2 regions of the Micromonospora sp. NPDC047738 genome follow, and region 1 is predicted to be linked to the other one. Evidence: riboswitches for the same ligand, from Rfam matches in the RefSeq annotation. Region 1 holds a riboswitch; the other holds the start of a gene.

Region 1 (9,790 bases):
CCCGGCCCCGGCCGGGCCCATCGAGATCGAGGGCTCCAGCACCTCCGCCGACCGCGCCGGCGTTGGCCACCACACCGTTGCCGCCGACCACGCCGCCTCCGTTGAGCCCGCCACCCCGGCCGGCCGGAGTGGCGCCGACGAGCGCAGCTCCGCTGACGAGCCGGGTTCCCTCGCCGGGGCCGCCGCTGCCGGGCCGGAGCCGGAGGCTTCGCCGAGCCCGGCCGGCGACGCCGGCAGTGATGTGCCCGGGGCTGTGCGGGACGCCGACGACCTGACGCAGACTCTGCCGGTGCCCGGGCTGCTGCCCCCGCGGCGGCGCACCGCCGCCATCGACGTGCTCGCCGCCGGCCGCCCGGCACCGGACCAGGCGGTCAAGCCGCACGAGTCGACCGCCGCCGCCCCAGCCCCAGCCCCAGCCCAGACCCCGGCCCCGGCCCCGGCCCCGGCCCCGGCGACGCTTCCGGAGCGGGTGCCGTCGCCGGACGTCGCGGCGCTCGCGGGCGCGGCGCCGTCGCCGCGGGCCGAAACGCCGGCCGAGCCGCAGCCGGACCACAGCACGCCACTCGGGGAGGCAGCCACGACGTCGCCCACCGTTCCACCGGGCGGCGGCCGGCCCGACCACGAGGCGCCGGCGCGGGCGGACGGAGACGACTCGGCGACCCCCGCACCCGCCGCGCGACCGACTGCCGGCCGCCGGTCCCGCCGGCAACCGCCACCGGCGCCGGCCGCGGCCAAGGCGGTCCCAGCCGAAGCGGTCAGCGGCAGGCTGGCCGACGCCCAAACGGGCCCGCGAACGGGTTCGCCTGCCGTGGACGCCGCCGCGCCGGTCCAGGTCGGGCAGGAGCCGGCCGCAGCCGCGCCGGCGAACCCCTCGGCGGCGGAGGAGGCGGCCGGTGCCGGCGATCCGGGCTCGACGAGCACCCGCCCGGGCAGCCGATCCAGGCGCGGACGCAAGACCCGTACCGGCCCGGCAACCGCAACGTCCCCGGCCGGCGCGGCGAGCCCCGTCCCGGCCCCGTCGACCGGGGCGACCCCAGCCGAGGCGGCACCCAGCTCGGCGGCCTCCACCGAGGCGAAGCCGACCGAAGGCACGCCCGCCGCGGCGGCCTCGACGGAGGCGAAACCGGCCGAAGGCACGCCCGGCGCGGCGACCCCCACCGAGGCGAAGCCGGCCCAAGCGACCCGGGCCCACCGGAGGCCAGCCCGGACGGCCTCGCCCGAGGCGGCCCCGGACCGCGCGCCCCGGATCGAGGCGGACCCGGCCCAGCCGGCCCCGATCGAGGCGCCGCACGCCCGGGCGACGCCGGAGGTGCCCCCGGCCGACCCGCACCCGGCTGCGCCGGCGGTCGACGTACCGGCGCGCTCGGCGTCTCCGGCGGCGCCGCCGGCCCCCCGGGCGGCCGGCGACGTCGACCAGCTGCCCGGCGGCCGGACGCCGCTGTTCGGTGCCGAGCCGGCCGACGCCACGGCGGATCCCCAGACCAACGAGGGTGGACGCCGGACCCGGAGTTACTTCTTCTCCGACGACGAGCCTGCGGCGACCGGCCTGCCCGGGCCGGCCGACGCACCGGCGTCGCCGCGCCCGCGCTTCCCGATCTTCGAGGACGTGACGGATCGGCCGGACGAAGCCCTGCCGACCGGCCCGGTGGCAGTCCCGCCCAGCCAACCGGTCGGCCCACGGGACGGTGCCGGGCCGGGCAGCGGCGGCGGCGACCCGACCGGTGCCACCGGCAGCACGACGGGCACTCCGGACCGGACGGAGGCGCCGACCGGGGCAACCCGGATCGAGCCGATGCCGCGTCCCCGCCACCGGGCCCTGCCGGACCTGGGCCGGGACGCCCGGTGGGACGCCTTCGCCAACGCCCGGCAGGCGACCCCCGTCCTGCCGAACGCCCCGCAGGCCGGCGGCCGGCACGCCGACACCACCGGATCCCCGACCGCAGGCGAGGAGGGCGGGGAGCCGGGTGACGGACGGTCGAAGCTCCGTGGCCTGTTCCGGCGTAACCGGGCCAAGGGCACGCCGGGTGACGTGGGCCGCGAGTCCGAGTCGCTGGCGCAGGACGAGGAGTACGTCGACTGGGTCGCCGGACTCGCCTCGGACGACGGGCAGGACATCCCTACGCTACGCGGCGGCCGCCACCACCGCGACTGACCCTCCGGTCCGGGCCGGCCACCTGGCGGGTCCGGACCGGGGGCGCTCAGGCCAGCGGCAGGTAGACCCGGGAACCGGCCGAACGGAACTCGGCGGACTTGTCCTGCATGCCGCGCGCCGCGTAGTCCGCCAGTTCCTGGGTGATCTTCATGGAGCAGAACTTCGGCCCGCACATCGAGCAGAAGTGCGCGGTCTTCGCCGGCTCGGCGGGGAGCGTCGCGTCGTGGTATGACCGCGCTGTCTCCGGATCGAGCGCGAGGTTGAACTGGTCCTCCCAGCGGAACTCGAACCGGGCTCGGGACAGCGCGTCGGCCCAGGCCTGCGCCCCTCCTCGACGTAGACCTTGGGTCGTGCCAGCATGGCAGCCTCCTGTCGGCTCAAGCGGACCAGCCGAAGTGGTCCAGCGGGCCGGACCCCGCGCCCAGTTCCCAGTCCCGCGCGCCGGCCAGCGCGCGGGCGACGTACTCCTTGGCGGCGGTGACCGCGACCGGGACCGGATCGCCGGCCGCCCGCCGGACGGCGATCGCCGCCGAGAACGAGCAGCCGGTGCCGTGGGTGTGCCGGGTGGGCACCCGGGGCCCCCGCAGCAGCCTGGTCGCCCCGCCGCCGACCAGCACGTCCACCGACTCACCCGCGGCGTCCACGTCGCCGCCGGTCACCACCACGTGCGCCGGGCCGGCGGCCGCGAGGGCCTCGGCCGCCGTGACCATCTCCTCGACCGTGGTCACCGGGCGTCCGGTGAGGGCCGCGGCCTCCGCGCAGTTCGGTGTCGCCACCTCGGCGTACGGCAGCAGCCGCTGCACCGCCTCCACCACCCCGAGCGGGTGTCCACTGGTGGCGACCAGCACCGGATCGACGACGAGCCGGGGCAGTCGCCCCGCCTCCGCCGCCTCGGCGATCGCATCGGCGACCGCCGGGGTGCCGAGCATGCCGGTCTTCACCGCGCGCACGGCGAAGTCCCCGAGCACGCTGTCGAGCTGGTCCCGGACGGTCTGCGGGGGCAGCGGCAGGACGGCGTCGACGCCCCCGGTGTTCTGCGCGGTGATCGCGGTGATCACGCTGGTGCCGTACGCGCCGAGGGCGGCGAAGACCTTGAGGTCGGCCTGGATGCCCGCGCCGGCGCCGGAGTCTGATCCGGCGATGGTGAGGACTGTCCGCGGTGTCACGTCTCCCCCAGGGTGGTTGCTGTTGAGGGCTGCGGCCGACCGTGCCCACTCCGGGCGGTCAGGCTTGATCCCTCCGTGGGCACGGTCGGCCGCAGCCCCGTCGTGGAGACCTCCGTCGGGGCGTGCCAGCTCTGCGGCACGGGGGTGACTGTCTCGCGATAGTTCTCGGTCGGCCGGGTGACCGCCTCGTGGAAGCTCTCGGTCAGCGTGGCGGCCGCCACGCCGGGATCCTCGGCGCGCATGACGCCACCCAGCACCGCCACCCCGACGGCGCCCGCCTCGAGGCACGCGGTGACCTGCTCGGGCGTCTCGATGCCGCCGAGGGCCAGGGCCGGCACCGGGCTGAGCTCAATCAGGTCGGCGAGTCGCCCCGGGAGCAGGGGTGGGCCGTAGCCCGGCTTGGTTCTGGTCGCCCAGACCGGCGACAGCGTCACGTAGTCCTCTGTGGTGAGTCGGCGCAGCTCCGCCTCGTCGTGGCAGGAGCGGCCGACGAGGCCGACGACCGGCGGTGGATACGGGCCGGCGGCGGGGAGGTGGATGGCGTCGCCGTCGAGCGGGTCGGAGCCGGCGACGACCAGGGTGCCGCCCGCCTCGGCGAGGATCGCCCGCAGCTCGCCGGCGAGGGCGGCCCGCTCGGCGCGGGGCAGGTCCTGCTCCCGTAGCACCACCCAGCGCACTCCCCCGCCCACGGCCGCTGCGATCACCTCGGGCAGCGGCTTCCGCGCCACCCGCCGGTCCGTCAGCACCACCAGGCCGGACGGTGCGGTCACAGGTCCGGCCTTCCCTCGTCGGGGGTGGAGGCGAGGGCGTGGAAGCGGCGGGCGATCCGGCCCGCCCCGCACGCGAGCCGCCCGGCTTCCACCGCGTACCGCATGGCGGTGGCCATCGCCACCGGGTCGGCGGCCCGGGTGACCGCGCTGGCCAGCAGCACCGCGTCGCAGCCCAGTTCCATGGCGAGCGCGGCGTCCGAGGCGGTGCCGATGCCGGCGTCGAGGATCACCGGCACGTCGACGCTCTGCCGGATCAGCCGGATGTGGTGCGGGTTGCTCACGCCCAGGCCGGAGCCGATCGGCGCGCCGGCCGGCATCACCGCCGCGCAGCCCACGTCGGCCAGCCGCCGGGCCAGGACCGGGTCGTCCGAGGTGTAGGGCAGCACGGTGAACCCGTCCGCCACCAGCTCCTCGGCGGCGCGCAGCAGCTCCACCCCGTCGGGCAGCAGCGTGCGTTCGTCGCCGATCACCTCCAGCTTCACCCAGTCGGTGTCGAACGCCTCCCGGGCCAGCTGGGCCACCTTCACCGCCTCCGACGCGGTGTGGCAGCCGGCCGTGTTCGGCAACACCCGTACGCCGCACCGGTCGAGCAGGTCGAGCAGGCCGCCGCCGCTGCCCGGTGCGGTGTCGACCCGGCGGAGCGCCACGGTGACCAGCTCGGTGCCGGAGGCGCGGATCGCCTGCTCCAGCACGTGCAGGTTGGCCGCCCCGCCGGTACCGAGGATGAGCCGGGAGCCGAACGCGGTCCCGCCGATCTCAAGGGCCATGGCGCTCACCCGCCCTGGGCGGCGCTGAGCACCTCGACCCGGTCGCCGTCGTGCAGGGCGGTCGCCGACCAGCCGCCGCGCGGCACCACCTCGCCGTTGACCGCGACCGCCAGGCCGCGCCGCTGGTCGGTGACCTCCCGGACCACGTCGGCGACAGTCGCTCCGCCGGGCACGCTCCGCCCGGCGCCGTTGACGATCAGTTCCATCTGGGCTCCTCCTCGGGTACGAACCGGTCCGGGATGAACGGGGCGAGCAGCGGGTCCGGCTCGCCGGTGACGATCAGCTCGGTGATCAGGTCGGCGGTGACCGGGGTGAGCACGATGCCGTGCCGGTGATGGCCGGTGGCGACGAGCACGCCCGGCCGGCCGGGCAGCGGCCCGATGATCGGCGCGTTGTCCGGCGTACCGGGGCGCAGCCCGGCGGACGCCTCGACCAGGTCGTACTCGGCCAGCTCGGGAACCAGGTCGACGGCGGCGCGGAGCAGCCGGAGCACCGCCCCGGCGGTCACCTCGGTGTCGGTGCGCTCCTCGACGGTCGCCCCGATCACCACCTCGCCGCTGTCCCGGGGCACCAGATAGATCGACTCGCCGTCGGCGTACCCCCGGATCACGTGCCGGAAGCCCGGCGCGCCGCCACCGGGCGCGCGGAGCCGGAGCACCTGCCCCTTCACCGGCCGGACCGGCAGCCCGGTGAGCGCCGCCGCGCCGCACCCGGCGGCGACCACGGTGAACCGGGCGTCCACGTCGGAGAGCCGGGCGACCGGGGCGGGGCGGAGCGCGACGCCGGCCAGCTCGGCCGCCGCGCGCAGCGCCGCCACCAGCCGGCGCGGGTCGACCTGATGGTCGCCGGGGGCGACCGCGCCGCCGCGCACCCGGGGGGCCAGCGCCGGCTCGCGGTCCCGCAGCGCGGAGGGACGCAGCGGCGTGATCGGCAGCTCCAACCCCTGCTGGTACGACCAGAGCCAGCGCGCCTCGGCCAGGTCGTCGGCGGTCAACCCGACCACCAGCGTGCCGTCGGTGCGGTACCCGACGTCGGTGCCGGCGTCCTCGGTCAGCTCGGCGGCGAAGGCCGGCCAGCGGGCGGCGGAGTCGGCGAGCAGCCTGGTCAGCTCGTGCTCGCCGAAGTACGCCTCGGCCACCGGCGACAGCATCCCGGCCGCCACGTGCGACGCCCCGGAGCCCGGTGCCGGATCGTGGACGACCACCCGCAGCCCGCGCTGCGCGCACCGCCACGCGATCGCCAGCCCGACCGGTCCCGCCCCCACGATGGCGACGTCCGGCCGGGTCAGCACGCCAGTGCCCCGAGCAGTTCGGCGGTGGTCCGGGCCGGGTCGGCGGCCTCGGACAGCGCCCCGACCACCGCCACCCCGTACGCCCCGGCGGCCCGCAGCGCCGGCACCCGCGCGGCGGTCACCCCGCCGATCGCGATCACCGGTACGTCCACCGCCCCGGCGACCGCGCGTACCCCCTGGGGGCCGATCGGGTCGGGCAGCCCTGGCTTGGTGGCGGTGGCGTGGCAGGGGCCCACGCCCAGGTAGCTGGCTCCGGCGGCGACCGCCGCGACGGCGGCCCCCGGTTCCCGAGCGGTGGCGCCGAGCACGGCGGTGGAGCCGAGCACGTGGCGGGCGGCTGCCACGGGCAGGTCGTCCGCGCCGACGTGGCCACCGGCCGCGTCCACCGCGAGCGCCACGTGCAGCCGGTCGTTGACCAGGCAGGTCGCCCCGTGCAGCCGGCACAGCGCGACCACCCGGGCGGCCAGTTCGTACGCCTCCCGGTCGGTGGCGCCGTCCGCCACCCGGACCTGGACGACCAGTTCGGCGCGGGCCACCGGCAGGGCGGCGCGCAGCACGGCGAGCGGATCCCGGCCCGGCCGGGTGTCGGTGATCAGATGCAGACGTCCCAGGGACGGCACGGCAACACTCCTCCCTGCGCCGGCATTACCCGGATCAGGTTCGACGGTCGGGGGCTGCAGCCCCCCTCTCAGCCCGGTGCACCGGGCTCCCGTGGGTCACTTGTGGCCTACCGTACGACGTCCGCCGCGGGCACGCCAAGGCCGGGTGGCACTTTTCCCACCCACCGCCGCCACGGGTGCCGCCAGCAGGCCGGAGCGGACAGCACGCTGCCCCGGTGCCGTGGGACGGCGCCGGGGCAGCGGAAAGCCGGGTCAGAGGATGGCGTCGAGGGCGGCCAGGTCCTCGTCGGTGGGCTGCCAGGCACCCGCCTCGGCGTTGGCGCGTACCTGCTCGGGCGTGGTGGCACCGGCGATCACCGAGGTCACCGCCGGGCGGGCGGCGAGTCCACCGATGGCCACCTGAAGCATCGAGATCCGACGCTTCGCCGCGTACGCCTCGATCGCCTCGATGGTGTCCCAGTCCGCCGCGGCCAGCCGCTCGGCGTACCGGCCGCCGCCGGAGAGCCGGCTGCCGGCGGGCGGCGCCTCGCCCCGGTGGTACTTGCCGGTGAGCAGGCCGTTGGCCAGCGGGAAGAACGGCAGCATGCCCAGGCCGAACCGCTCGCAGGCCGGGATGACCTCGGCCTCGACGCTCCGCTCCAGCAGACTGTAGTGGTTCTGCGCGGAGATGAAGCGGGTGCGGCCCTGCGACGACGCGGTCCAGTCGGCGTCGGCGATCTGCCAGCCGGCGAAGTTCGAGTTGCCGAGGTAGCGGACCTTGCCGGCACGGACCAGGTCGTCCAGGGCAGCAAGTGTCTCGTCGATCGGGGTGTCCGGGTCGGGTTCGTGCATCTGGTACAGGTCGATGTGGTCGGTGCCGAGCCGGCGCAGCGACGCCTCGACCGCGCGGGCGATGTAGCGGCGGGCACCCCGGGCACCGAAGTCCGGCCCGTTCAGGCCGTGCATGTCCATGCCGAACTTGGTGGCGACCACCACGTCGTCGCGGTGGCCCTTGAGCGCCTGCCCGAGCAGCTCCTCGGAGCTGCCCTGCGGCTCGCCGTAGATGTCGGCGGTGTCGAAGAAGTTGATCCCGGCGTCGAGGGCGGCCTCGACCACCGCCCGGGTGCCGTCGAGGTCGAGCTTGCGGCCGAAGTTGTTGCAGCCGATGCCGACCACGGACACCACGAGCCCGGAGTCGCCCAGCCGGCGGTACGTCATCTCACTCACGAGATCCACCCTATGCCCGGGCGGGGAACGCAACTGGTCGAGCCCCGAGGTCGGGGACGACCCGGTGAGTCGGTCACGACATCAGCTCCACAGCGGCGCTCACCCGGGTCCGCCGCGCCGAACTCGCGGCGGACCCGGGGCGAAGGCACGGCCCGGTCAGCCGACGTCCCAGACCGGCTCGGGGGTCTCCACCACCTCGCCGTCGCCGCGGAACAGCACGAACCGGTCGAAGGAGCGGGTGAACCACCGGTCGTGGGTCACCGCGATCACCGTCCCCTCGAACGCGGCCAACCCCGCTTCGAGCGCCTCGGCGGAGGCCAGGTCGAGGTTGTCGGTCGGCTCGTCGAGCAGCAGCAGGGTGGCCCCGGAGAGCTCCAGCAGCAGCACCAGGAAGCGGGCCTGCTGGCCACCGGAGAGGGTGCCGAAACGCTGGTCGCCCTGCCCGGCCAGCTCATACCGGGACAGCGCCGCCATCGCCGCGTGCCGGTCCATCCCGGCCCGGTGCTCGTCGCCCCGCCAGAGGATGTCGACCAGCGTCTTCTCCAGCAGCTCCGGCCGGTCGTGGGTCTGCGAGAAGTGCCCGGGCCGGACCCGGGCGCCGAGTCGTACCACCCCGCCGTGGGCGACGGGGGCGAGCGCGGCCGCGCCGTCGACCGGCGCGTTGGCCGGGTCCGGGTCGCTCCCGCCGCGGGCCAGCAGGCGGAGGAAATGCGACTTGCCCGTCCCGTTCGCGCCCAGCACGGCGACCCGGTCGCCGTACCAGAGCTCCAGGTCGAAGGGGTAGGTCAGGCCGTCGAGCTCGAGCTGCTCGCAGACCACGGCCCGCTTGCCGGTCCGCCCGCCGGTCAGCCGCATCCGGATGTCCTGGTCCTTCGGGGGTACGGGCGGCGGCCCGGCCTCCTCGAACTTGCGCAACCGGGTCTGCGCCGACTGGTAACGCGAGGCCATGTCGGAGTTGTACGCGGCCTTCTGCTTGTACATCAGCACCAGCTCGCGCAGCTTCTGGTGTTCCTCGTCCCAGCGCTTGCGCAGCTCGTCGAGGCGGGCGTGCCGGGCCACCCGCGCCTCGTGCCAGCTCGCGAAGCTGCCCGGGTGCACCCAGGCGCTGCCACCTTCGACGGCGACCACCCGGTCGGCGGTCTGCGCCAGCAGCTCCCGGTCGTGCGAGACGTAGAGCACCGACTTGCCGGACTCGCGCAGCCGTGCCTCCAGCCACCGCTTGCCCGGCACGTCGAGGAAGTTGTCCGGCTCGTCGAGGAGGAGCACCTCGTCGGTGCCCCGGAGCAGCAGTTCGAGGGCGAAGCGCTTCTGCTGGCCGCCGGAGAGGGTCCGCACCGGGCGGTCCCGGGCGGCATCCCACGGCAGGTCGAGGACGATGGTGGTGACGGTGTCGAAGAGCACCTCGGCGTCGTACCCGCCGACCTCACCCCAGGCCGCGAGCGCGTCCGCGTACGCGAGCTGGGCCTTGCCGGCGGCGGTGCTGTACTTGCCGCGGACCTCGGCCGCCCGCATGGCCGCCTCGGTCTCGGCGAGCCGGCGGCCGGCGTCGCGCAACGCCGGCGGGGCGAGCGCGAGGGCCAGGTCGGCGAGCGCCGAGTCGTCACCGATCATGCCGATGAACTGCCGCATCACGCCGAGACCGCCGGAGCGGGCGATCGCGCCGGTCTTCACCGGCAGGTCGCCGGCGACCATCCGGAGCAGGGTGGTCTTGCCGGCGCCGTTGGGCCCGACGAGGGCCACCTTGGCGCCCTCACCGACCCGGAACGACACCTCGGCGAAGAGCTCCCGGCCGTCCGGGAGGAAGTGCCCGACCCCTGC
Region 2 (9,790 bases), on a different contig from region 1:
GCGAACGAGACGTGCGGGTGGTCGCTGCGCCGCGCGCCGGGCCAGGTGCGGACCAGCTCGGCGAGGGCGCCCATGAACCGGCTCGGCGTGACCGCCGGGTCGAAGCCGGGCAGCTCATCCCGGATCACCGGCCACCAGTCGGCCGGCACCGGCGGGTTGGTCCAGCCCGCGGGGTCGCTGTTGTCCGGCGTGTGGGTGGGCACCACGAGGGTCCCGGCCGGGCCGAGCACGTCGCGCAGGGCGAGCACCACCGCCTCCGGGCCGCCGCAGAGGAAGCCCAGCGGGCGCAGGGACGCGTGCACCAGGACGGTCCCGCCGGGGCGTACGCCGAGGGCGCGGAACTGGGCGGCGAGCGACGCGCGGGTGTGCGGCCGGGCCGGTGCGGCACCGGCGATCATCGGCCCACCCGGGCGAGGATCGCGGCGGCCAGCGGGGCGGGCGCCTCGTCCGGGATCCAGTGCGTGACGCCGGGAAGCTCAACGAAGCGGTAGTCGCCGGTCACATGGGGTGCGCAGGCCGCGGCGGCGGTGCGGCCGATCGCGATGTCCCGGTCGCTCCAGACGAAGGTGGTCGGCACGCTGACCGGTCCGACGGCCTTCAGGTCCGCCCCGGTCATCGCCCGGTACCAGTTCAGCGCGGCGGTCAGCGCGCCCGGCTCGCACATCGGGTCGGCGTAGCGGGCCACCTGCGCGGGGTCGCCCACCCCGCCGAGCATCCGCCGCAGCGCGACGGCGTTGAGGGCGAGCAGCACCCGCTCCGCCTTGCCGGGCTTGCGGAACAGCGTGATGTAGGCGGAGCGGGCCTTCTGCCCCGGGTCGGTGGCGAGCGCGTGGGCCAGCGCCGCCGGATGCGGCACCGAGACCGCGGTGAGGCTGCGGACCCGCTCCGGGTGCACCGCCGCCAGGCTCCAGGCCACGATCGCGCCCCAGTCGTGCCCGACCACGTGCGCGGCCTCGACGCCGAGCGCGTCGAGCACCTCCGCCGCGTCCGCCACCAACTCCGGGATCCGGTACGCCTCGACCGCCGCCGGCCGGGCACCCGGCGAGTAGCCCCGCTGGTCGAGCGCGTACGTGCGCAGCCCGGCCGCGTGCAGCAGGGGCACCACCTCGTCCCACTCGCCGCCGTGCTGCGGGAAGCCGTGCAGCAGCAGGATCGGATCGCCGTCCTCGGGACCGCCGGTGCGTACCTCGAACGTCAGACCTCGCGCCTCGACCCGCATGATCGGCAGCCTACCCAGCCGGACCGGCACCGCTCGCCCTGCTGTGCCGGCGGCGGGCACCGGTGCTAGCGTCTGCCGCAGACAACTTCACATCCGACAGGGGAGCGCACAGCGCTGAGAGTGCGGGCCGGTGCCCGCAGACCCTCGAACCTGATCTGGGTAATGCCAGCGCAGGGAGTTCGGTCGACCTCCAGCCGCGCCGCCGTCCGGGCATCCGGACGCGGCGTGCGTCTTCTCCTGGTTCACCCTCGACGAACTGGGAGCAACCATGACTCAACCCACCACCAACCGGTGGCGCACCATCGACATCGTCATCGCCTCGGTGCTCGGGGTGGCGTTCGGCGTCATCTTCTGGGCGTGGGGCCTGCTCTGGAACGGGCCGGCGGACGCCATCCCGCTGCCCGGCCGGGCGGCGCTGTACGGCGTGTGGCTGGTGCCGGCCGTGCTCGGCGCGCTGATCGTCCGCAAGCCCGGCGCCGCGTTCTTCACGCTGACCTTCGCCGCGCTGGTGTCGGTCGCGCTCGGCAGCAGTTGGGGCTGGACCCTGGTGGTGCAGGGCCCGCTGGAGGCGGCGGCGGGCGAACTGGCCTTCGCGCTCTTCGGTTACCGCACCTACCGGCTCCCGGTCTCGCTGCTGGCCGCCACCCTGGCCGGCCTCGCCGCCGCGATCTACGACGTCTTCGTCTGGTACCCGGACACCGCGTGGGGCAGCTTCCGGCTGCCGTACATCCTCATCACCGCCGTCAGCGCACTGGTCGTGGCCGGCCTCGGCGGCGTCGCGCTGACCCGCGCCCTGGCGAACACCGGCGTCCTCGACCGCTTCCCCGCCGGCCGCGAACGCGCCGCCGTCTGACCGCCCGATCCGATGATGTTGATCATGAGGTTGACGGCGATGTGGATCTCTGAAACCGCCGCCAACCTCATGATCGACGGGGCGGGTGGGGTGGGGCGGGGACGGGTGGGAGGGGTGTGGGTGTGAGTGGGGTGGTGCTGCGGGGGTTCGGGTGGCGGCACGCCGGGCGGAAGGGGTGGGCCGTCCGTGGGGTGGACCTGCGCGTCGAGCGCGGGGAGCGGGTGCTGCTGCTGGGGGCGTCCGGGGCGGGCAAGAGCACCCTGCTGGCGGCGCTCGCCGGGCTGCTGCCCGAGGACTCCGGCGAGCAGGAAGGCACCGTCGAGATCGACGGGCTCGACCCGCGCAAAGCCCGGGAACGGGTCGGCATCGTCTTCCAGGACCCGGAGACCCAGCTGGTGATGGCCCGCTGCGGCGACGACGTCGCGTTCGGGCTGGAGAACCGGGGCGTACCCGCCGAGGAGATCTGGCCCCGGGTGGACGCGGCACTGCGCCGGGTCGGCTTCCCCTACCACCGGGACCGGCCCACCGCGGCGCTCTCCGGCGGCGAGCAGCAGCGGCTCGCCCTCGCCGGGGTGCTCGCCCCGCGGCCCGGGCTGCTGCTGCTCGACGAGCCCACCGCCAACCTCGACCCGGCCGGCGCCGCGCTGGTCCGGCAGGCCGTCGCGGACGCGCTCGACGCGGACACCACGCTGATCCTGGTCGAGCACCGGGTCGCCGAGGCGCTGCCGCTGGTCGACCGGGTGGTGGTGCTGGAGGCCGGCGGCGGGGTACGGGCCGACGGGCCGCCCGACACGATCTTCGCCGCGCACGGCGATACGCTCGCCGCCGCCGGAGTCTGGGTGCCGGGTCGCACCGTGCCGCCCCGGCACGCCACCGCGCCGCCGGGCGACCGGTTGCTCACCGCCGACCGGCTCGGCCTGCCGCCCCGGCTGGCCCCCGTCGACCTCGAGGTACGCGCCGGCGAGGCGCTCGCCGTCCTCGGCCCGAACGGCGCCGGCAAGTCCACCCTGGCCCTGCTCCTCGGCGGCCTGCTCCGCCCCGGCACCGGTACGGCCACCGCCACCACCGCCCTGGCCGGGCGGGACGCCGGCACTCCCCCGCACCGCTGGCGGGCGCCCCTGCTGGCCCGGCGGATCGGCTCGGTCTTCCAGGACCCGGAACACCAGTTCGTCACCGGCACCGTCTACGACGAACTGGCGCTCGGCCCGCGCCGGACCGGCGAGCCCGAGGCGGCGGTACGGGCCACCGTGGACGGGCTGCTGGACCGGCTGCGGCTCGCCCGGCTCGCCGGGGCCAACCCGTACACCCTCTCCGGTGGGGAGGCGCGGCGGCTGAGCGTGGCGACCGCCCTGGCCACCGCGCCGCGCCTGCTGATCTGCGACGAGCCCACCTTCGGCCAGGACCGGCGGACCTGGTCGGAACTGGTCGATCTCTTCGCCGAGCTGCGCGACGCCGGTCACGGCATCGTCGCGGTCACCCACGACCCGGACTTCGTCGCCGCGCTCGCCGACCGCGCCCTCGCCCTGGACCGGCGATGACCGCCGCCGTCCCGACCTATAGCGGGGAGCGCGCATGATCAGCGTGGAGCCCGTGGCCCGGCCCGGCGCGCCGCTGGCCCGCCGCAACCCGGTGGCGAAGCTGGCCGCCGCGCTGGTCTTCTCGTTGGTCCTCATCGCCACCCTGGACCCGGTGGCCCCGGCGATCGCCATCGCGATCGAGCTGGTGGTGCTGCCGCTGTTCGGCATCCGCTACCGGATGCTGGCCCGGCGGGGCTGGCCGCTGCTGGCCAGCGCCGGCGGCATCCTGGTCACCCTGGTGCTCTTCGCCGCCGACCGGTCCGGCCGGGTGCTGGTCGAGGCCGGTCCGATCCTGGTGACCGAAGGGGTGCTGCTCACCGCGCTCGGCCTGGTCCTGCGGATGCTCGCGGTGGCGCTGCCCGGGATCCTCGTCTTCGCCACCACCGACCCCACCGACCTGGCCGACGCGTTGATCCAGAACGCGAAGGCCCCGGCCCGGTTCGCCATCGGCGCGCTGGCCGCGTTCCGGCTGGTACCGCTGCTCGAACAGGAGTGGCGGATGATCAGCATGGCCCGGCGGGCCCGCGGCGTGGACGCCGGCCGCAACCCGGTCGCCAAGGTACGGCTCTTCGTGTCGACGGCGTTCGCCCTGCTGGTCGGGGCGATCCGCCGGGGCACCCGGCTGGCGGTCGCGATGGACGCCCGCGGCTTCGACGCCGGCATCCCGCGTACGGTCGCCCGGCGGCAGCGCTTCACCCGGGCGGACGGGTTGCTCGTCGCCGGCGCGGCGGTGCTGGCCGGCGCGGCGCTGGCGGTCAGCGTCGCGCTCGGCACGTTCCGCCCCCTGATCGGCTGACCACGTCCGCTACCGCCGGAGCTGCGCCACGCCGCTCTGGTACGCCAGCACGACCGCCTGCACCCGGTCCCGCACTCCGAGCTTGGCGAAGATGCGGTTCACATGCGTCTTCACGGTCGCCTCGCCGACGAAGAGCTGGCCGGCGATCTCCTGGTTGGACAGGCCGAGAGCCATCATCCGCAACACCTCGGTCTCCCGGGCGGTCAGCTCCGCCAGGCCCGGGTGGCCGGCCACCGACGCCGTCGCGGTGTAGTGGTCGATCAGGCGCCGGGTGATCGACGGGGAGAGCAGGGCGTCGCCGCGGGCCGCGGTCCGCACCGCCTCGGCCAGTTCCCGGGGCGGAGTGGTCTTGAGCATGAAGCCGGAGGCGCCGGCGCGCAGCGCCCGGTACACGTACTCGTCAAGATCGAAGGTGGTCAGCATGATGATCCGGGTCTCGCCACGCGCGGCCAGGATCCGCTCGGTCGCGGCGATCCCGTCCATGGGCGCCATGTGGATGTCCATCAGCACCACGTCGGGTGCGAACCGGTTCGCGAGCTGCACGGCTTCCTCACCGTCGGCCGCATCGGCGACGACCTCGAGATCGGGCTGCGCGGTGAGGATCAGCCGGAGGCCGCCCCGCACCAACGCCTCATCGTCGGCGATGAGAACCCGGGTCATCCGGTGACTCCCGTCGGGGCGAGCGTGCCGACCGACGCCTCGGCGTCGAAGGGCAGCTCGACGCGTACGTCGAAGCCGCCCTGCGGGCGCGGGCCGGCGGTCACCGTGCCGCCGAACAGCTCCACCCGCTCGCGGATGCCGGTCAGGCCGTGCCCGGTGCCGGCGCTCCGCCGGGCCCCGCCGGTGCCGTCGTCGGTCACCTGCAGCCGGAGGGCGTCGCCGGTCACCTCGATCGAGACGCGGACCGCCGCGCCCGCCGCGTGCCGGGCGGCGTTGGTCAGCGCCTCCTGGAGGATCCGGTACCCGCTGACATCGGCGGCGGCCGGGATCATGTCGAGGTCGCCCGTGACATCCACGTCGACCTGCCCGCCGGCGAGGCGTACCCCGGCGGTCAACGGTTCGAGCCGGCGTAGCGAGGGCAGCGCCTCCGGGGCCGGCTCGGCGCCGCGGAGGATGATGAGCAGCCGGCGCAGCTCGGTGACCACCTCACGCCCGACGTCCTGCACGGCGTCAAGGGACGTGCGGGCCTGCGCCGCGTCCGAGTCGAGCACGGCCTGCGCCGCGGCGGCCTGCAGCACCATCACCGAGACCCCGTGCGAGACGATGTCGTGCAGTTCCCGGGCCACCCGCAGCCGCTCGTCCGTCCGGGCGGCGGCCTCCCGCTCGGCGGCCAGCGCCACCAGCCGGGCCGCCTGCGCCCGCCGCATCCGCACGGCGTAACCGGGGCCGAGCACGGCGAGCCCGACGAACAGGATGAACACCCAGTCGGAGTCGCCGGCCACCGCGTTCTCGATCCCGAGCGGGAGAAAATAGCTGACCGCGGCGACCGTGAAGGCAGCCCGGCCGCCTACGGCGACACAGCCGAAGGCCGCGGCGAGCAGCGCCAGCAGTGGCACCACCGGCCACTCCGGCAGGACCGGCGTGAAGCTCTGCGCGGTGAAGCAGGCGCCGGCGAGGACGGCCGCCGCCCGGGGATACGCCGTGCAGCCGGCCACCGCGAGGCAGTAGCCAACCAGCAGCACGGTCAGGACGGCGAGCCAACCGGCGGAGAGCGCGGCGAGGTCCGGACCCTCCCCCTCCACGTAGCCCGCCAGCGGGACGTAGAGCTCGGCCAGGCCGAACGCGAGCAACGCGGCACCGGCGAGCGAGGTGGCCACCTCGCGCCACCGGGCCCGGACGACGGGGGTGGCTGACATGCCGGAAGGGTAGCGACGGCGGCCGCCCTTCCGCGTCCACCCACGGGTGTAGCGAGGGCGGCCGGAACTCCACCCGCGGATCAACTTCCGCGCCGACGACCCGGCCCCGGTGCTGCTCCTAGCGTCCCTGCCACGACTTCGGAAGGAGACACTGATGGACGACAGCACCGGGCGGCGGCGGAGCCGGCGGCTCACGGCGGGCGCTCTGCTCACCGGCGGCGTAATTTACGGCGCCGCGAACGCCTTCTACTGGGTGATGTTCCCTGACGACGTGGCCGACACCGCCGACAACGTCACGGTGGCCGCCGGGCACCTGGGCGCCTGGCGGGTGGAGACCGTCCTGTTCGCCCTGGCCCACCTGCTGCTGCTGCCGGCGATGCTCGGGCTGGCCGCTACCCTGGGCCGACGCAAGCCGGTGGTGGCCACCGTCGGCGGCGCGGCGAGCCTTCTCGGGCTCTACTTCTCCACCGTCCACCTGTGGCAGTACAACGCCTTCTTCGGGGCTCTGGCCGGCGGCGGCGTCGACGCCGACGCCGCTCGGCCGGTGACCACCGCCATCGACGGGGACCCGTTCGTGATGGCGTCGTTCGCGGTGTGGCTGCTCGGCTGGCTGATCGGCCTCCTGGTGCTCGCCTTCGGCGCCTGGCGCGCCCGGCTGGTGGCGCTCTGGGTGCCGCTGGTCCTCACCGCCGGGCAGGTGCTGGACCTGGTCGGCACCGGGGTCCCGGTCAAGGTGGCGGTGAGCGTGCTGATGGTGGCCGGCTTCGTCGGCCTGGCCCTCGGCGTCGAGCGGTCGCGTGCCGCGGAGGTGCCGACCGGGACGGCGACCCCGGCGACCGCTGCGGCCTGAGCCGCGGGAGCGGGGCGGGGCGGCTCGTGCCGCCCCGCCCCGAACCGGCCGGTGCGGGCCGTTTGTCACCGCCGTTTCGGCGAACTCGCGGCATCCGGGCAGCCGGGACACCGCAACATCGGCGAGGTGGCGGTGACATGTGGCCCGCCCGGACCTCAGCTCCGCCGGAAGGCGTAGAACCGGGTCTGGCCGGCGCGCTGGCTGCGCCCGGCGACGCGGGGCTCCCGGCCGACCGGCGGGCCGGCCTTCGGTGCCGGCGGGGTGTCGGCCCGGCCCGGCAGGGTCACCGGCGCCGGCGACGCCACCGTCAGCGCGTCGAGGTCCGGCGGGGTGACGTCCACCAGGGACCGCGTCGACGCGGGCTTACGGGATTTCTTCGGACTGCGCTTGGCGGGCATACGCTGCCTCCTGACTGTCGGGGCGCCCGGTGGGCGCGGCGAGCGGGCAAGCCCCGGCAGGTCCGACAGGAAAGCCACCACGACGACGGCGGTGCGGATGCGGACGCCCGGAGCGGGACGGATCCGCGGCGCGAACGGCGGCGGACCAGGGCTCGGAAGAAGGGCGTCAGTTACGCATGACGGCAGGCTAACCGACCGCCGCCGCCCCGCGCACCCGATTTACTGGCACGCTCGGCGGCACCGACCGTCCTGCCCGCCCTCGGCAGAGTCGGGCGACCGACGCGATGGCCGCGAAGGTCGCCCACGTGGAGGCCCGCCTCGCGGAGGGCTGAGGCCGGACCGCGACCGGGCCCTCACCCGCCGTCGGCGTCCCCGCCCGCGCTCGCATCGACCGCGATACCGTCGCAGGACGGGCAGCCCGACGAGAGGTGGCGGTACGCATGGCAGAGCAGGCGACGGCGCAGATCGGCGTGACCGGCCTGGCGGTGATGGGCCGCAACCTGGCCCGGAACCTGGCCCGCAACGGCTTCACCGTGGCGCTGCACAACCGCTCGCCGCAGCGCACCCGCAGCCTGGTCGCCGAGCACGGCGACGAGGGCCGGTTCGTGCCGGCGGAGTCGCTGGCCGACTTCGTCGCCTCGATGGAACGCCCCCGCGCGGTGATCGTCATGGTGAAGGCGGGCGCGCCGACCGACGCGGTGATCGACGAGCTGGTGCCCCTGCTCGAGGCGGGGGACATCGTCGTCGACTGCGGCAACGCCCACTTCGCCGACACCCGCCGGCGGGAGGAGGCGCTGCGCGGGCACGGGCTGCACTTCGTCGGCACCGGCGTCTCCGGCGGCGAGGAGGGCGCGCTGCACGGCCCGAGCATCATGCCGGGCGGCTCGGCCGAGTCCTACCGGAAGCTCGGCCCGATCTTCGAGAAGATCTCCGCGCACGTGGACGGCACCCCGTGCTGCCGGCACATCGGCCCGGACGGCGCCGGCCACTTCGTCAAGATGGTCCACAACGGCATCGAGTACGCCGACATGCAGCTCATCGCCGAGGCGTACGACCTGCTGCGGGCGGGCCTGTCGGCGAGCCCGGCGGAGATCGCGGAGATCTTCCGCGAGTGGAACACGGGCGAGCTGGAGTCGTTCCTCATCGAGATCACCGCCGACGTGCTGGCGCACACCGACGCGGCGACCGGCCGAGCCTTCGTCGACGTGGTGCTCGACCAGGCCGAGCAGAAGGGCACCGGGCGGTGGACCGTGCAGAGCGCGCTCGACCTCGGCGTCCCGATCACCGGCATCGCCGAGGCCACCTTCGCCCGGTCGCTGTCCGGCCACGCCGACCAGCGGGCCGCCGCCCGCCGGGCGTTCCCCGACGCGGGCGCGAAATGGTCGGTCGACGACGGGGAGACCTTCGTCGAGGACGTCCGGCGCGCGCTGCTGGCCAGCAAGATCGTCGCGTACGCGCAGGGCTTCGACCACATCCGGGCGGGCAGCCGGGAGTACGACTGGGCCATCGACCTGGGCGGCACCGCGACCATCTGGCGGGGCGGCTGCATCATCCGGGCCCGCTTCCTGGACCGGATCCGGGAGGCGTACGACGGGCAGCCGGAGCTGCCGACGCTGCTGGTGGCGCCGTGGTTCGCCGACCGGGTCAGCGCCGGGATCCCGGCCTGGCGGCGGGTGGTGGCCGACGCGGCCCGGGCGGGCGTGCCGACCCCGGCCTTCTCGTCGTCGCTGGCCTGGTTCGACGCCCTGCGCGCGGAACGGCTGCCGGCGGCGCTGATCCAGGGGCTACGGGACAACTTCGGCGCGCACACCTACCACCGGGTGGACCGGGACGGCACGTTCCACACCCTGTGGGCCGGGAACCGCTCCGAAGTGGAGGCCTGAGCGCAACCTGATCCACTCGATGTGCCGCAGGTCGCGTTCGTCGCCCGAGACGCCGCGGCATGCCGCCTCCCGTGGCGGCGCTCACCAGGCCCGTTCGGCGGCGTCGGCAGGGGTGGGCGCCCAGTCCGCGGCCGGTTCGCCCTGCGCCAGCTCGGCGATCTCGCCGGAGCGGACAGCCGGCGTGTGCCCGAGCTCGGCGCAGTACCGCTCGGCGACGCCGGCGCAGAGGTCCGCGACCCGTTCCCGGTGCACGGCGTCAACCAGGCCCGCGCCGGCCAGCGCGGCCGTCATCTCGTACCGGAGATCCCGCATGCCCACCCCCGTGGCCGGACGCGACCCGGCGGCGCGCCCTCGCGCC

What was found. Region 1 has a riboswitch for thiamine pyrophosphate ahead of thiE (thiamine phosphate synthase). Riboswitches for the same ligand answer to the same signal wherever they lie in the genome.
Region 2: another riboswitch for thiamine pyrophosphate. It lies ahead of ABZ783_RS29720 (ECF transporter S component); the one in region 1 lies ahead of thiE (thiamine phosphate synthase).

What each region holds. Positions count from the first base shown of each region.
Region 1 is NZ_JBEYSO010000008.1:113,226-123,015, forward strand. It holds gene ABZ783_RS15475 (hypothetical protein) at 1-2,152, shown strand, start outside; partial or broken gene ABZ783_RS15480 (phosphomethylpyrimidine synthase ThiC) at 2,199-2,486, opposite strand; gene thiD (bifunctional hydroxymethylpyrimidine kinase/phosphomethylpyrimidine kinase) at 2,530-3,318, opposite strand; partial or broken gene ABZ783_RS15490 (thiamine phosphate synthase) at 3,510-4,088, opposite strand; gene ABZ783_RS15495 (thiazole synthase) at 4,085-4,864, opposite strand; gene thiS (sulfur carrier protein ThiS) at 4,861-5,061, opposite strand; gene thiO (glycine oxidase ThiO) at 5,052-6,146, opposite strand; gene thiE (thiamine phosphate synthase) at 6,140-6,766, opposite strand; TPP riboswitch at 6,761-6,868, opposite strand; gene ABZ783_RS15515 (aldo/keto reductase) at 7,019-7,981, opposite strand; gene ABZ783_RS15520 (ATP-binding cassette domain-containing protein) at 8,129-9,790, opposite strand, start outside.
Region 2 is NZ_JBEYSO010000027.1:12,847-22,636, forward strand. It holds gene ABZ783_RS29710 (AAC(3) family N-acetyltransferase) at 1-398, opposite strand, end outside; gene ABZ783_RS29715 (alpha/beta hydrolase) at 395-1,219, opposite strand; TPP riboswitch at 1,308-1,414, shown strand; gene ABZ783_RS29720 (ECF transporter S component) at 1,488-2,072, shown strand; gene ABZ783_RS29725 (ATP-binding cassette domain-containing protein) at 2,195-3,610, shown strand; gene ABZ783_RS29730 (energy-coupling factor transporter transmembrane component T) at 3,645-4,445, shown strand; gene ABZ783_RS29735 (response regulator transcription factor) at 4,455-5,105, opposite strand; gene ABZ783_RS29740 (histidine kinase) at 5,102-6,301, opposite strand; gene ABZ783_RS29745 (hypothetical protein) at 6,456-7,151, shown strand; gene ABZ783_RS29750 (hypothetical protein) at 7,307-7,549, opposite strand; gene gndA (NADP-dependent phosphogluconate dehydrogenase) at 7,990-9,432, shown strand; gene ABZ783_RS29760 (thioredoxin reductase) at 9,514-9,744, opposite strand.